DNA from 3 places in the Streptomyces sp. NPDC030165 genome. Region 2 is predicted to be linked to each of the others. Evidence: riboswitches for the same ligand, from Rfam matches in the RefSeq annotation. Region 2 holds a riboswitch; each other region holds the start of a gene.
What was found. A riboswitch is a leader RNA that binds a small molecule or an ion and turns the genes downstream of it on or off. The one in region 2 is predicted to bind cobalamin.

Region 1 (5,451 bases), on a different contig from region 2:
GGCCCGGCGAAACGGCCGGAGGTCATCGGCTTGTCCTGGCCGCCGTCGTAGAGGAAGACGGTGGGCCGTTCGCCGCCCTTGGGGGCCTTGGCCTGGGCGTCGGCGACCTGCTTGCGGTACTTCGCGATCAGCGCGTCCGCCCGCTCCTCGACGTCGAAGATCTTCCCGAGGGTCTTCAGATCGGTGTAGAGCGCGTCCAGCGGCGGCATCACCCCGCGGGCGCTGCCCTGGCCGCCGTCGGTCCCGTTGCGGCACGACTCGGTCAGGACGTAGCTGCCGATGCCGAGCTTCTTCAGGGAGGCGGGGGTGACGTCGCTGTCCTCGCCGAAGCCGTAGTTCCAGCCCGCGAAGACCAGGTCGGCCCTGGCGTCCAGGGCGATCTCCTTGGTGATCGCCTTCTTGGAGAGCCAGGGCACCTTGCCGTACGCGTCCTTCCAGGCGACGGCGTCGACCTTGCCCCGGTACTCCGGCATGACGTACCCGGCCATGTGGTCCTCCAGGCCGAGCGCGAACATGATGTCGGCGATCCCGACGTCGTTGGTGACCACGCGCCGCGGCGCCTTGTCGTACGTGGTCCTCGTCCCGCAGTTCTCGACCGTGACCGGGTAGTGCCCGGACCCGCCCGCCCCGGACGCTTTGGCGGCACCGTCCTTCCCGTCCTCGGCGACGTGCGCACCGCAGCCGGTGAGCGCGGCGAGCGTGAGGGCGGTGAGCAGGGCGGCGGAGCGGTGGCGGGTGCGCATGGAGGGTCCTTACGGGGTGGTCGAGGGGGCGGTACGGCCGGGCAGGCGGTCGAACAGGAGCTGTACGGCACCGGTCTCGGGGTGCGCCACGCGGTGCGCGCGCACCCCGAACACCTCGGCCAGCAGCTCCGGGCCCAGCACGTCGTGCGGCGCGCCGGAGGCGACGATGCGCCCTCCGGAGATGACGTACAGCTCGTCACAGTGCAGGGCGGCCAGGTTCAGGTCGTGCAGCGCGGTCAGCACCGTCAGTCCGCTGTCCCGCACCAGCGCCAGCAGTTCCAGCTGCTGCGCGATGTCGAGGTGGTTCGTCGGCTCGTCCAGCACCAGCACCCGCGGTTCCTGGGCCAGCGCGCGGGCGATCAGCACACGCTGCTTCTCGCCGCCGGACAGGCTCAGGAACGCGCGCCCGGCCAGGTGGTCCGCGCCGGTCCGTACCAGCGCCGCCTCGCACACCCGCAGGTCCGCCGCGCTCGGCCGCCCCGAACCGCGCTGGTGCGGCAGCCGCCCCATCGCGACGACCTCCGCGGCCGTGAAGCCGAACTCGGTCGCCGACTCCTGGGGCAGCGCGGCCAGGTGGCGGGCCCCTTCGCGTACGCCCATGGCGTGCAGGTCCGCGCCGTCCAGCCGGACCGTCCCGGCGGCCGGGCGCAGCGCGCGGTAGGCACAGCGCAGCAGGGTGGACTTGCCGCTGCCGTTGGGCCCGACCAGCCCGACGACCCGGCCGCTGCCCGCGTGCAGGGTGATGTCGTGCACGAGCCGGGCACCGGCCACGTCCACGGACACCGCGTCGATGTCGATCCGCATCAGATGCCGCCTCCGTACGTGCCGCCGTGGTTCCGCGTCAGGCCCCGCCTGCGTACGTACCTACCGCCGTGTCCCCGCATCAGGCCCCGCCTCCGAACGTGTAGCCGCGGCGCCGCATCAGCAGGACGAAGGCCGGCACGCCGAGCACCGCGGTGATCACTCCGACCGGCAGCTCGACGGGCGCCAGCAGCACCCGGGACAGGATGTCCACCCACACCATCAGCACCGCGCCCAGCAGCGGGGCCACCACCAGCACCCGGCGGTGCCCGGCACCCACCAGCATCCGGGTCACGTGCGGCACCATCAGCCCGACGAAGCCGATCGCGCCGCTGACCGCGACCACCGCGCCGGTGACGGCCGCCGTGACCGCGAACAGCTCCCGGCGCAGCCGCCCGGGGTCCACGCCGAGCGCGGCGGCCGACTCGTCCCCCATCGCGAGCGCGTTGAGGCGGCCCGCGGAGAGCATCAGGTACACCAGCGCCCCGGCCACCGCCGCCGCGGCGACGGGCAGTGAGCCCCAGCCCGCGCCGCTGAGGCTGCCGAGCAGCCACATCATGGCGGAGCGCGCCGCCTCGCCCCGGTCGGCGGCGAAGACCATCAGGGTGGAGAGGGCGGAGAAGCCGTAGTACATCGCGGAGCCGGTCAGGACCAGGCGCAGCGGGGTCAGGCCGTGCGCGCTGCGGGCCGCCGCGTACACCAGCGCCATGGCCAGCAGCGCCGAGCAGAACGCCGCGGCGGACAGCGCCCAGACGCCCAGCGCGGCCAGCGCCCCGAAGAGCAGGACGGCGTTGGCGCCGACCGCGGCGCCGGAGGAGATGCCGAGCACGAACGGATCGGCGAGGGCGTTGCGTACCAGTGCCTGGACGGCCACACCGATGGCGGACAGCCCGGCGCCGACGACGGCGGCCAGGAGCGCGCGCGGGAAGCGCAGCTCCCACACGATGGTGTACGCGGAGACCTCGTCGGAGGCGATCGTGCCGCCGCTCAGCCCGGAGCCGAGGTAGCGCAGCACGTCGCCCCAGCCGACGCCGGAGGCGCCGAGGCCTACGCCGCACACCAGTGAGGCGAGCAGCACGAGGGCCAGCCCGGCGGCCAGCGGCACGGTGGGCACCGGCGAGCCGGTACGGGGCCGGGCGCAGGCATGGCTCTCGGAGGCGGCGGGGCCGGCGGTACGGGCTGGGGCGGCCAAGGGACGTACGCCTTCGGCTCGGGCCGCGTCCGTACGGTCAGGGGTGACGGCGCGTGGCGCGAGGCCGGCGGCGGTGTCCCCTCGCAGTCCACGGCGAGTTGTCAGGAACGGGCGCTCCCGCGGGTGATCGGGCTGGCGGAACGGACGTTCCGCACACCGTTGCGGGTCAGCGCCGGACTCTCACCGGACTTCCCCCGCGGGGCGCTCTGCGACTGTGTGCTGCCTGTTCGAAGGCGGTCTACTTGAAGAAGGCGATGCCGTCGTCCGGCAGGTCCTTGATGTCCTTGGCCCACTCGCTCGGGTCGACGACCTTCTTCAGGTGCGCCGACATGTACGGGCGCAGCGGCACCTCGGGGGTGGCCTTCTCGCCGACCCACATCAGGTCGCTGTTGACATAACCGTACAGGCGCTTGCCGCCGGTGTACGGGCCGGAGGCGGCGGTACGCGCCACGGCGTCGGTGGCCAGGTCGATCTGCGGCTTCTGGTCGGCCAGCTCGCCGTACCAGACCTCCGCGACGCCGCCGTCGCGGATCATCACGATCTCGACCTTGCGGTCCTTGTCGATGCGCCAGTAGCCGGACTCGGTCTCCAGCGGCGCGACCTTCTTGCCCTCGCCGTCGAGCACCCAGCTGTGCGAGGTGTATTCGAGGAAGTCACGGCCGTCGTGCGTGAAGGTGACCTCCTGGCCGAAGTTGCACTTCTCGGCACCGGGGAAGTCGGCGACGCCGGCGCCCTCCCAGTTGCCCAGCAGGAAAGCGAGGGGCACGAGGGCCGGGTTCAGGTCGGACGGGATCTCGATCATCAGCTCAGGCGATCTGTATCGGGGAAAGGATCTGGGGTCTCGGTCAGCGCTGGCCCTGGTACAGCTTCTTCCAGGTCAGCCCGGCGAAGGCGACGACGCCGACGGCGACCAGGACGAGCAGGGTGGTGAAGACTGCCTCAAGCACGAGCGCGCTCCTCGGACGGAGTGAGGTGTTACGGACCGGAAGCGAGTCTAGTCGGCGCGGCCGGTGGCGGCGCTGTGAGGTCGGTCCCGCCGGGTGGACCCGGGCCCGGGTGCCGTCCGGCACGGTCCAGCCGTGGGAGGTGAGGTGGCGCGGCGCGGGGCGTGGTCGGCCAGGTGCCGACGACGCCGAGCGCGGCGCCCAGGGCGATCATCAGCGGGCGGGTGCGGCCCGCGCGGCGTACGAGCCGGGTGCGTGACGCCGCGCGAGGTGGCCGGCCAGGACGGTCCGGTCGCACGCGGCCCCCGAGGTGATCGTGTGCCGGTCGGACGACTGGCCAACTGCCGGGCCGGAAGGTCGCGTTGGCGGGAGCCTTAAAGTGGCCGTATGGCGAAGAAGCTGGTGATCAAGGTGACGGCGGGGGCGGACGCCCCCGAGCGGTGCTCGCAGGCGTTCACGGTGGCGGCGGTGGCCGTGGCCAGTGGGGTGCATGTCTCCCTGTGGCTGACCGGGGAGTCGGCGTGGTTCGCGCTGCCGGGGCGCGCGGCGGAGTTCGAGCTGCCGCACGCGGCGCCGCTGCCGGACCTGATCGACTCGATCACGGCGGGCGGCGGCACCATCACCGTGTGCACGCAGTGCGCGGCCCGCCGGGACATCGGGGAGAAGGACCTCATCGAGGGCGTCCGGATCGCCGGTGCGCAAGTCTTCGTGAGTGAGGTCATGCCGGACGGGGTGCAGGCGCTGGTCTACTGACGGTACGGGCGCGGGCGGCACCGCGGGCGGCGGGTGCGGCTCAGCGGCGCCCGGAGCCGGAGCCGTGCCCGGGACCGTGGTCGTCGAGCTCGCGCCACCACCGGTCCGACTCGGGGTCGCCCGACTCGTCCCACCAGCGCTCACCCGGCTCCCGCCGGTTGCCGACGACCGCCGCGAACGGCGGGATGACCATGGCGACCACGCACATCGCCACGGCCGCCGGTATGGACCACAGCCGTACCACGCCCCACGCCAGGACGAACAGGGCGATGCACACACCCATCAGGACGAAGTACCGGCGGTGCCGGCGCTGCGCGGGCGGACGCTGATGCGCGGACATGGTTCCACCGTAGATCCGGCCGGGGTGGCTGGGAAGCGCGGCGGGCCGCACCCCCAGCCATGGCGTCCAAACCCCTGGGGTGCGGCCCGTCGGCCGTACGGGTGTACGTATCGGTGCCGCCGTCAGACGGCGATGGCGACCTCCGCGAGACCACCGTGCTGCGCGACGACGGTCCGGTCCGCGGTCGCGCCCGGGACCAGGGCGCGCAGCGTCCAGGTGCCCTCGGCCGCGTAGAAGCGGAACTGCCCGGTCGCCGAGGTGGGGACCTCGGCGGTGAACTCGCCGGTGCTGTCCAGCAGGCGCACGTAACCGGTGACGGGCTGGCCGTCGCGGGTCACGCTGCCCTGGATCGTGGTCTCGCCCGGCTTGATCGTCGAAGCGTCCGGGCCGCCGGCCTGTGCTCCACACATATGGGTACTTCCTTGGTGGGTTGAGGGGTACGGGGGGCGGTACTGCGGCGGTGCCGCGGCGGTGCGCTTACTTCGCGGCGCCGAGCTCGATCGGCACGCCGACCAGCGAGCCGTACTCGGTCCAGGAGCCGTCGTAGTTCTTGACGTTGGACTGGCCGAGCAGCTCGTGCAGCACGAACCAGGTGAGCGCCGAGCGCTCGCCGATGCGGCAGTAGGCGATGGTGTCCTTCGCCAGGTCCACGTTCTCGGCCTCGTAGAGGGCCTTGAG
Region 2 (5,451 bases):
GAAGCCGTCCTCGTGTCCTGGCAGGGTGAAGCCCCGTCCGTCGACGACCAGTTCCGCCCCCTCGGTGACACCGAGGTCCACATAGGCGCGGACCCGGTCCAGCGCGTCGCGGCTCACCAGCGGCCCGAAGTCGGCGTGCGGGTCGTCGGAGCGGCCGATACGCAGCGTGCCGACCCGCTCCTTGAGCCGCGCCACCAGCGCGTCGGCGGTCTCCTCGCCCACCGGTACGGCGACCGAGACCGCCATGCAGCGCTCGCCCGCCGATCCGTACCCGGCGCCGACCAGCGCGTCCACTGCCTGGTCGAGATCGGCGTCCGGCATCACGATCAGGTGGTTCTTGGCGCCGCCGAAGCACTGGGCGCGTTTGCCGTGCGCGGCGGCGGTCGCGTAGACGTGCGCGGCGATCGGCGTCGAGCCGACGAAGCCGAGCGCTTCGACGCGCGGATCCTCCAGCAGCGTGTCCACCGACTCCTTGCCCCCGTGCACGACGTTGAGGATGCCGGGCGGCAGCCCCGCCTCCAGGAACAGTTCGGCGAGCCGCAGCGGAACCGAAGGCGCCCGCTCGGACGGCTTCAGGATGAACGCGTTCCCGCAGGCGATGGCCGGCGCGGCCTTCCACAGCGGGATCATCGCCGGGAAGTTGAACGGGGTGATGCCGGCCACCACGCCGATCGGGCGGCGCAGCGAGTGCACGTCGATGCCGGTCCCGGCGTTGTCGGTGAACTCGCCCTTGAGCAGGTGCGGGATGCCGGCCGCGAACTCCACCACCTCCAGCCCGCGCTGGAGGTCGCCGTGCGAGTCCGGGACGGTCTTGCCGTGCTCGCTGGACAGCAGCCGGGCCAGGGAGTCCCGCTCGCCCTCGACCAGGCGCAGGAAGTTCAGCAGCACGCGGGCGCGCCGCTGCGGGTTCCACTCGCCCCACTCCGGCTGGGCGGCCGCGGCGTCCGCGACGGCCGCGGTCGTCCCGGCCCGGTCCGCGAGCGGGACCCGGGCCTGCACGGTGCCGGTGTTGGGGTCGTACACATCGCCGTAAGCACCCGATGTTCCCGGTGTGTGCTTGCCGCCGATGAAATGGGTCAGTTCACGGACCATGGGGGCCTGCTCTCGTCAGGTGAGATCCGGGGATGGCACGGCCGGGCCCACGTACGGCGCGGATGGCGCGCGGCACGCGGCGGGGCCGTGGGACGCGAAAGGCGTGGAACCGTCAGCGCGCGGGCGGTGCCGCGGGCCGGACCGGATCACCTGGGCTGTGGGTACGCACCGGTGCCATGCGTGTCTGCTCCATCCTCGTGGACAACACGGAACAACACCCACGGCCGGTATCCTGGCTTCCGGATCACCGCGCGCCGCCCGCCTTCCCGACTCACCTGCGTCAGTGGCGTGTTGCTCGGCGTCGCACTCCCCGGTCACAGTGGCGGGACCACGCCGGATTCGCACCGGCTTCCCTGCACCGCGGGCCTACGACACGAACATATAGTTGGACGTCCTAGTAAGTCCAGGGGGAACGGGGACCGGGTCCGCCCTCATCCCTCCCGCACCGGATACGGCACGAACGTGCTGCTGTTCTCGTCGATGGCCAGCGCCCGTCCGAGCGGCGGCACGGCGCGCTGCGGGCACTCCAGGCGTTCGCAGACCCGGCAGCCCATGCCGATCGGCGTGGCCGCGGCGGCGTTGTCCAGGTCCAGGCCGTCGGAGTAGACGAGCCGGGACGCGTGCCGGATCTCGCAGCCGAGGCCGATGGCGAAGGTCTTGCCGGGGTCGCCCCAGCCGCCGCGGTGCCGGGTGACGGCGCGTGCCGTCCACAGGTAGCGGCGGCCGTCCGGCATGGCGGCGATCTGTACGTGGATGCGGCTGGGCGCGGTGAACGCCTCGTAGACGTTCCACAGGGGGCAGGTGCCGCCCGCGCGGGAGAAGTGGAAGCCGGTGGCGGACTGCCGCTTGGACATGTTGCCGGCCCGGTCGACGCGGACGAAGGAGAACGGGACCCCGCGCCGGCGCGGCCGCTGAAGGGTGCTCAGCCGGTGGCACACCGTCTCGTACCCGAGGCCGAAGCGGTCGGTCAGCCGCTCGATGTCGTACCGCAGCTCCTCGGCGGCGGCGTGGAACGGGCCGTACGGCAGGACCAGCGCCGCCGCGAAGTAGTTGGCGACCCCGATCCGGGCCAGCGACCAGGCGGTCGAGCCCTCCTCGAAGTCCTCGGAGGCGGGCCGCGACAGCTCCTCACCGGCCTCCAGCAGCGCCAGCTGGGTCGCCATGCGGAAGGCCCGCTGCCCGGGCCGCAGCCCGGCCGACAGGCGCAGCACCCGGGTGGACGGGTCGTAGTGGTGCAGCGGCCCGTCGGGTGTGCCGGCCAGGCGTACGCCGTGCCGCTCGGTGAGCCGGGCGGCCAGCGCGCGCTGCACCTCGCCGGGGCGGATGCCCAGCTCGGCGGCGAGTTCCTCGGCCGCGGTGTCGGCGTCGTGCAGATAGTTCTGCCGCCGGTAGAAGAACTCGCGGATCTCCTCGTGCGGTGAGAGCGGCACAGCCGGGTCGGTGCTGCCGCCGCCCCGGCCCTCCGCCACCTCCGCCAGCCGCTCGGTCAGCGCCTGGTTGCGCCGTCCCAGGCCGAGCAGGACCGACGCCACCGCGGGCTGTCGCGAGGCGAGTTCGGACAGGTCGGTGGGGGAGACCCGGCCGGCGGCCAGCTCGTCGGCCAGGGCCTCGCGCAGGTCGGCCAGCACCCGGCTGGTGTCGCGCTCGGAGAAGAAGCCGGGGTCCACCCCGAAGGTCTCGGTCAGGCGCAGGAGTACGGGCACGGTCAGCGGCCGTGAGTCGTGCTCCATCTGGTTCAGGTAACTGGGCGAGATGGCCAGGACGCGGGCCAGCGCGGCCTGGCTGAACCCGCGCTCCTCCCGCAGCCGCCGCAGCCGCGCCCCGGCGTAGATCTTGCTCACGGTGCCCCCTCCGTCGCTGCCGGCGCCCGGCAGCACCCTAGTCGCCTTACGGTCGTCAGGGGACTTCGCAACCTTGGCAGAACGGCACCGGAAGATTGGCGGAACTTGGCTGCGGGCCACGGTTGATGGCACCAAGTGCCACTGTCAGAGTCGGCAGTGCGGCCCGCGGCAACATTGCTCACCCGCTACCGGGACGTCCGACGGGCCGCACTTCACAGCTTCGGTGGCACTGGCATGGCACTTGGTGCCGGGTATTCGCACCGTTCACCAGTGGCCTGCCAGAAACCCGCCAGTTCAGTCAGTTCAGCCAGTCCGAGCAGTTCAGGCAGAGCAGTCCACCACGCACAGCGGTCCACCACAGCGGTTTCGAGCGAACATCCGGGAGATGGTCATGGCACAGGCAGATTCCAAGGCGGCCGAGGAACTGGCCCAGCGGTGGGCGACCGACCCGCGGTGGCAGGGCACCACCCGTACGCACAGCGCCGCCGACGTGCTGCGGCTGTCGGGCAGCGTCCGCGAGGAGCACACCCTGGCCCGCCGCGGCGCCGAGCGCCTGTGGCGTCAGCTGCACGAGCAGGACTACATCCACGCCCTCGGCGCGCTGACCGGCGGCCAGGCGGTGCAGATGGTCAAGGCGGGGCTGCAGGCGGTCTACCTCTCGGGATGGCAGGTCGCCGCCGACGCCAACCTGGCCGGCCACACCTACCCCGACCAGAGCCTGTACCCCGCCAACTCGGTGCCCCAGGTGGTGCGCCGCATCAACAACGCGCTGCTGCGCGCCGACCAGATCGCCACCGCCGAAGGAGCCCACGACACCACCGACTGGCTGGTGCCCGTCGTCGCCGACGCCGAGGCCGGATTCGGCGGCCCGCTCAACGCCTTCGAACTGACCAAGGCCATGATCGAGGCGGGCGCGGCCGGCATCCACTACGAGGACCAGCTCGCCTCGGAGAAGAAGTGCGGCCACCTCGGCGGCAAGGTGCTGGTGCCCACCTCCCAGCACGTGCGCACGCTGGGCGCCGCCCGCCTCGCCGCCGACATCGCCGATGTGCCGACGGTAATCGTCGCCCGTACCGACGCCCTCGCCGCCAACCTGCTGACCAGCGACGTCGACGAGACCGACGCGCGCTTTTGCACCGGCGAGCGCACCGCCGAGGGCTTCTACCGCGTCGAGAACGGCATGGCCCCCGTGATCGCCCGCGGCCTGGCGTACGCCCCGTACGCGGACCTGCTGTGGATGGAGACCGGTACGCCCGACCTGGCCCAGGCCCGCGAGTTCGCCGAGGCGGTCCACGCCCGGTACCCCGACCAGCTGCTGGCCTACAACTGCTCGCCGTCCTTCAACTGGCGCGCGGCGCTGGACGACGACCGGATCGCCAAGTTCCAGCGTGAGCTGGGCGCGATGGGCTACCGCTTCCAGTTCATCACCCTGGCCGGCTTCCACTCCCTCAACCACGGCATGTTCGACCTCGCCCGCGGCTACGCCGAACACGGCATGACCGCCTACGTCGACCTCCAGGAGCGCGAGTTCGCCGCCCAGGAGCACGGCTTCACCGCCGTCCGGCACCAGCGCGAGGTCGGCACCGGCTACTTCGACCTGGTCGCGTCCGCCGTCAACCCCGCCTCCGAGACGACCGCGCTGCGCGGCTCGACCGAAGAGGAGCAGTTCCACTAGAGACGGCCCCTCCCGCCGGGCGGGTTCCGCACCGCCGTCCGCCCGGCCCCTTCGCCCGGAACCACCCGCTCGGCCCCTTCGCCCGGAACCAGGAGAGTCACCCATGAGTACACGTATCGCGCGGGCCGGAGTGGTCGGCGGCGGTCAGATGGGCGCCGGCATCGCCGAGGTGTGCGCACGGGCCGGTGTGGAGACGGTGCTGTGCGAGGTGGATGCCACCGCGGCCCGCCGGGCCCGCGCACGCGTCACCCGGTCGCTGGAACGCGCCGTGGAACGCGGCACGACCGGCCGCCCGGCCGCCGAGGCCGCCCTCGCCCGGATCACCTTCACCGGGGAACCGGCCGACCTCGCCGACCGCCAGCTCGTCGTCGAGGCGGCCGTGGAACACGCCGGCACCAAGGCGGAGATCTTCGGCGTCCTCGACAAGACCGTCGAGGACCCGGCGGCGATCCTCGCCACCAACACCTCCTCGATCCCGGTCATGCGCCTGGGCATGGCCACCGGCCGCGCCGACCGCGTACTGGGCCTGCACTTCTTCAACCCCGTACCGGTCATGCCGCTCGTCGAGATCGTCACCTCGCTGCACACCGCCCCCGCGGCCGCCGCCACCGCAGAGGAGTTCGCCACCACCGTCCTCGGCAAGACCGCGATCCGCTCCCGCGACCGCGCGGGCTTCGTGGTCAACGCACTCCTCGTGCCCTATCTGCTGGCCGCGGTCCGCATGGCGGAGTCCGGCTTCGCGACCGCCGCCGACGTGGACGCGGGCATGGAGCTGGGCTGCGCCCACCCCATGGGCCCGCTGCGACTCGCCGACCTCATCGGCCTCGACACCGTCGCCGCCAT
Region 3 (5,451 bases), on a different contig from region 2:
CCTCCGGGTAGCTCGCCGCGTACGCCGCGCGTACCGCCGCCTGCTCCTGCCGGTCGCCGGAGCGCCAGTTGACCCGCATGACGCCCAGTTCCCCGGGCGTTTCCACGGCCGGCATGTCCGACAGCAGGCTCTGCTGCCCCTCCGGCGTCCTGGTGATGTAGTCGACGAGGGTGGGGAGCGTCACGCAGCAGAAGGCCGAGACGTAGACCAGGCGTGCCAGCAGTCCGGGCACCGCGTTGCCGACCCGGTCGAGGGTGGCGCCGCCCTGGCTCGTACCCACCAGGACGACCGGGCCGTACGGATGGACGCGGCGCACCACGCCCGCCACCCGGTCGGTGTAGTCGTCCAGGGTGATCGTGCCCAGCGGGGAGGGTACGGTGCGCAGCGCGGCGAGGTCCTGCGGGGCCTGGTAGCACTGTGGGAAGAACGCCTCCGGGCCGTGCCCGGGGAGGTCCACGGCGAGGGCGCGGTGTCCGCGCAGGGCCAGTTCCCGTACGACTCCCGCCCAGTCGGCGGACGAGCCGTTGCCGCCGTGGACCAGGACGAACGTCGGCGAGCCGGTGCCGTGGGGCGGTGGCATGGCGGACCTCCCTGTAGGGCGGGTGCCTGCATGCGCGGGCAGACGGCTCCGGGCCGGTCTGCCCGCGCTCACCCTACGTTCGCTCGCGCGCGCCCGCCTCCGGAGGCCACCTCACGGATCGGCGCGGTGCCCCCTCAGCCCCCGCACACCCCGTCGCAGTTCTGCTGCCACAGCCACCCGCAGCCTGTCGGCTGCGGGGTGCACGGCACGGAGTTGCCGCAGGAACTGCAACCGCTGGCCCCTTTGTGGCAGTCGCAGTTCATCAGCAGGCGGGAGTCGGCGGGGGCGGGCGACTCGGCCGGGCCGAGCACGCCGAGCGCGGCGAACGACACGTCGGGGCCGAGCACCGCCGCCGACTCCGCCCGCAGCCGCTCGATGTCCGCCGGCGGCCACGCGGCGGTCCCGGCGAAGACGGCCGGTACCGCGCCGGCGACCTTCTCCAGCATCGCCGACCGCGGCCCGGACAGCTCGGGGTGCGCCGCGCGGTAGCGCTGGACGTGTTCCAGCCACAGCCCGGCCTTCGCGCGGTCCGGGATGCGGGCGTACACGGCCCGGCGCTGCGGCATCGGCAGCGCGGTCACCTCGCGGTAGCCGGTGGGGAGCCGTGTGAGCCCGGCGGCCCACTCCTCGGCGCCGGCGGCCGTCATCCGGCGCCCGGGCGAGGCCAGGGCCGGGGCGGCGAGCCCGCCGGAGACGAGGAACGCGCCCAGCGCCAGGCCCGGCACGGCCTTCAGGAGCCTGCGCCGGTCGCCGTGCACCAGCACATCGGTCCGGTTCAGGGCCCGTACCACCCGCAGCGAGCCGACCGGGCCCAGCAGGCGGCACAGTCGCGCCGACAGCGCCGGGCCCGTCCACGCCCGTACCCGCTCCCCGTCCACGGCCAGCAGCGTCGGGACGAACGGCGGTTCGCCGCCCAACGCCCGCCGCCGCAGGGCGCGTACACGTGCCTCGCCGAGCCCCACCAGCGTCAGCCGGTCATCGACCAGACCGCCGATCCTCCCGGCCACCTCGCCGCACGCGCCGCAGCCCGCGTCGAACGCCAATAACCACTCCGTCATGGCCACTCCCCTGCTCGCACCGGCACTGCCGCCCCATGCATACCCGGCTTTCCGGCACACCAGGCCCTCTGGGACGGGGAGTTCACGGGCGCGGCGCTGTGCCGCGCGGTGTCACGAGCATCCGGATGTCGTCCTCCGCCCACAGCACGAACCGTTCGACCGGCGTCACCCGGTGTCCCGGCGCGGGCCGGAACCGGAAGCGTTTGAGCAGGACGGCCAGGACGAGTTCGGCCTCGACCATGGCCAGTCCGGCGCCCTCGCAGCTGCGTGGCCCGATGCCGAACGGGATGTAGGCCAGCCTCGGCCGCGCGGCCACCTCCCGCGGGACGAACCGTTCGGGTACGAACTTCTCGGGCTCGGGCCAGTGGTCGGGGTTCAGGTGCACGGCCCAGAACGGGTAGAAGACCGTCGTCCCGGCCGGAACCCCGTAATCGCCGAGGACGAGGGGCCCGGTCGTCTCCCGCGCGCCGTACGGGCCGGGCGGGTAGAGCCGCATCGCTTCCTTCAGCACCATGTCCAGGTACGGCAGGCGCCGCAGGTCGGCGTACTCGGGCACCGTGCGGTCCCCGAGTACGCGGTCCAGTTCGGCGGCGACGCGTTCGGCCGCCTCGGGGTGGCGCCCCAGGAGGTGCAGGGTCCAGGAGACGGCCACTCCGGTGGTGTGGTGGGCGGCCAGCAGCGTCACCATGACGGTGTCGCGGATCCGTGCGGGGCTCTCACCGGCCTCGACGAGCGCCCCGACCAGGTCGCTCCGGTCCGTGCGGCTGCCGGAGCGGTGGGCCGCGACGGCCCGGTCGACCGTCGCGCGCAGGTAGGCGAGGGCCCGGGCCGCCCGTTCGGCGCGTTCTTCCTGGGTGCCGGGGACCGGCACCTGGTAGAGCCGTCCCAAATATTCAGTGAGCACTTCCTCGAAGGCGGCGACGACGGCGTCCGGGTCAGCGGCCTCGCCCTCCAGCGCGTAAGCGCAGATCATCCGCAGCGACAGCGCGGTGAGGTCCTTCTGCAGCGCGACGGGGCCACGGCCGGCCTGCTCGCCCCAGCGGTCCGCGAGGCCGGCCGCCAGCGCGGTGAACCGCGCGGCGTGCCGCTCGTGGGACGGGCGCCCGGCCAGCACCGACAGCAGGACGCGCCGCCAGGGGGTGTGCTCCTCGGCCGGCAGCACCTGCAGGTTGCCGGCCTCACACAGCGGGGCCAGGAACGCGAACAGCCGCTCCGGCCGTTTGTCGAGGTGGGCCGTGGCCTCCAGCAGTACGGGGTCGGCGACCGACACGGCCGTCTCCGCGCCCGGCAGCTGGAACCGTACGACGGGCCCGTACTCCGCGTGCAGCCACAGCTGGTAGGTGTGCAGTCCGCCCGCCGCGGCGACCGCCCCCACCCCGCCGTCCGGCCGGGGCTCGGGACCAGGGATACGCATGGCCAACGCCTCCTGACTGACGCCCGGTCCCGCCGTGAGGTGGGCCCTCGGCGGCGGGAGTGCAGCCTCCATCATCGGCGGATCCGGGCGGTGGGGAAGTCCCGGCGGCCGGTCAGAGGCAGGAAGCCCCGGTGACCGGCCGGAGGCGGAGTGGCCGCCCTCGCCGCCACGGCGAAGCCGGCCACTCCGCCGCCCGGCCCGGAGCCCGAGGCTCGAAACGGCCCCCGGGCGCGGCGAGTGGATCTGTTGCATGACCGTGAGGCGCCCGACCGATATGACACGTTCGAGCCGGGCCACGGGCGGTGTGCTGCGGGGCGGTATCCCGGTGACCGGCTCCGGCGGGCGGTGGTCCCCGTACTGCACACATCGCGCGCCCTGTCAGCGGCGCCGATCGAGACAACCACTCAGGTCACTCTGTTGCGGTGGCGGGAGCGCCTCTACGCTGATGTGCGCAGTCGGTTCGCGCCACGGTCCGTGGGGCGTCGTAAGAGGGAACCCGGTGGGAATCCGGGACTGTCCCGCAGCGGTGAGTGGGAGCGGAAGCCGCCAACAGCACCGGACCCGGTCGAAGGGTGCGGGAAGCGGCGGCCGGTAGGTGTCGCCGGACGGTCCGGCCGACGTGCCCACGAGTCCGGATACCTGCCACTGCGCGCGTGCGTGGACGGACGCACGCGCTGTCCACGGTGACCTCGAGGGCTGGGTCGGCGGTGCAGGCGGAGCAACGCGCATACGGCGCGGCCGCCCTCTCACTCACCGGTCGATCCCCGGGCCGGGTACGGCGAGAGAGGGCGTGTTCGTGACCGAGGCATACAGCCGGGGCGGCCGACGGCCGGTCCACGCACGGCCGTCGTACGGTGCCCGGTGCTGACCGCGTCCGGCGGCGCCGCGGCGCGGTGGGTCTCCGGCGTCTGCCAGGGGACGCTGGGCGAGCTGTTCCAGGGCCCGTTGCGTCCGGGCGGTGACCGGGACATCGCGATCGTGTCGTTCCCCGTGGACCGCCACTCCTGGGTCTACTTCACGCCCGGCGCCGCCCCCGGGGACGCACCGCCCCTCGGTGAGAAGGCGGCGACGGCCGCGCGGCTCTTCCTGGAGCACTTCGGCCTGACGCTGCCGCCGGGCCGCTGGAGCACCCACTCGGACCTGCGGGTCGGGGTGGGCATGGCCAGTTCGACGGCCGACATCGTGGCGACGCTGCGCTGTCTGTTCCGGGTCTTCTCACTACCGTACGACACCGGGGCCGTCCAGCGCGTCCTGTCGGCGATAGAGCGGGCCGACAGCGTCTTCCTCGACGAGTTCGCGCTCTACCTGAGCGGCCGGCACCGTGTCGTACGGCGGCTGGGCACCGGCATCGGCTTCCACACCGCCTTCGTCATGGAGCCGGGCACGGTGGACACCGCCACCGTCACCCCCCTGCTGCAACGGCACTACCGGCGCAACGCTGCCGAGTACGAGAAGTGCCTGACCGACCTCCTCAAGGGCTTCGCCTCGGGTGACCCGGCGGCCGTGGCCCGGGCCGCGACCTTCAGCGGCGCGCTGTCCCAGGAGGTACTGCCCAAGCACACCTTCGACGCCGTACTGGCCCACCGTGCGGAGTTCGGGGCGGACGGCCTCTTCGTCGCCCACACCGGCTCCCTCATCGGCTACCTCTTCAGCAGCCGTCCGGCGCCGGCTCTGAAGGGTGAGCTGTCCGCCTTCTTCCGGTCGCTCGGCCACCAGTGCTCATTCGCCCAAGGAGGCTACGCGTGACGCACCCCCACATAGCCGACGCCCTCAAAGTCCCCGACCTCGTCCGGCTGTCGGACGGCATGGTGCTGCTGCGGTTCGAGTCGATGAAGATCTACTCGGCGCTGGCGGCCGTCCGGCACCTGCTCGACCGGGGCACCGTCCGCCCCGGACAGACCCTGATCGACAGTTCCAGCGGCATCTACGCCCACGCGCTGGCGCTGGCCTGCCACCGCTACGGCCTGCGCTGCCACATCGTCGCCTCGACCACCGTCGACGCCACGACCCTCGCCCAGCTGGAGATACTCGGCGCGACGGTCGAGCAGGTCAGACCGTCGCGCGACCTCAAGCTCGACCAGGAGCTGCGGGTACGGCGGGTGCGGGAGATCCTCGCCGAACGGCCCGGCGTCCACTGGATGCGCCAGTACCACGACGCCATCCATTACCTGGGTTACCAGGAGGTCGCGGACCTGGTGGCCACGGCCCTGCCGGGCCGCCCGCTGTCCGTCGTCGGCGGGGTCGGCTCGGGGGCCTCGACCGGCGGCCTCGTGGCGCACCTGCGCCGCCGCGATCCCGGCGTCCGGCTGGTCGGGGTGCAGCCGTTCGGCAGCGTCACCTTCGGCAGCCAGGACCATCACGACCCGGAGGCGATCATCGCCGGTATCGGTTCCTCGATC

Region 1: another riboswitch for cobalamin. It lies ahead of ACZ4Z1_RS26350 (FecCD family ABC transporter permease); the one in region 2 lies ahead of ACZ4Z1_RS15370 (CoA-acylating methylmalonate-semialdehyde dehydrogenase).
Region 3: another riboswitch for cobalamin. It lies ahead of ACZ4Z1_RS32875 (GHMP family kinase ATP-binding protein); the one in region 2 lies ahead of ACZ4Z1_RS15370 (CoA-acylating methylmalonate-semialdehyde dehydrogenase).

What each region holds. Positions count from the first base shown of each region.
Region 1 is NZ_JBVIBD010000015.1:43,395-48,845, forward strand. It holds gene ACZ4Z1_RS26340 (ABC transporter substrate-binding protein) at 1-743, opposite strand, end outside; gene ACZ4Z1_RS26345 (ABC transporter ATP-binding protein) at 753-1,547, opposite strand; gene ACZ4Z1_RS26350 (FecCD family ABC transporter permease) at 1,627-2,658, opposite strand; cobalamin riboswitch at 2,839-2,968, opposite strand; gene ACZ4Z1_RS26355 (heme-binding beta-barrel domain-containing protein) at 2,975-3,538, opposite strand; gene ACZ4Z1_RS26360 (DsrE family protein) at 4,068-4,433, shown strand; gene ACZ4Z1_RS26365 (DUF3099 domain-containing protein) at 4,474-4,773, opposite strand; gene ACZ4Z1_RS26370 (DUF1416 domain-containing protein) at 4,896-5,183, opposite strand; gene ACZ4Z1_RS26375 (sulfurtransferase) at 5,251-5,451, opposite strand, start outside.
Region 2 is NZ_JBVIBD010000007.1:72,992-78,442, reverse strand. It holds gene ACZ4Z1_RS15370 (CoA-acylating methylmalonate-semialdehyde dehydrogenase) at 1-1,092, opposite strand, end outside; cobalamin riboswitch at 1,298-1,470, opposite strand; gene ACZ4Z1_RS15365 (short-chain fatty acyl-CoA regulator family protein) at 1,524-2,933, opposite strand; gene aceA (isocitrate lyase) at 3,325-4,608, shown strand; gene ACZ4Z1_RS15355 (3-hydroxybutyryl-CoA dehydrogenase) at 4,712-5,451, shown strand, end outside.
Region 3 is NZ_JBVIBD010000022.1:54,711-60,161, reverse strand. It holds gene ACZ4Z1_RS32890 (alpha/beta fold hydrolase) at 1-580, opposite strand, end outside; gene ACZ4Z1_RS32885 (bacteriocin fulvocin C-related protein) at 715-1,638, opposite strand; gene ACZ4Z1_RS32880 (cytochrome P450) at 1,721-3,052, opposite strand; cobalamin riboswitch at 3,491-3,713, shown strand; gene ACZ4Z1_RS32875 (GHMP family kinase ATP-binding protein) at 3,914-4,798, shown strand; gene ACZ4Z1_RS32870 (cysteine synthase family protein) at 4,795-5,451, shown strand, end outside.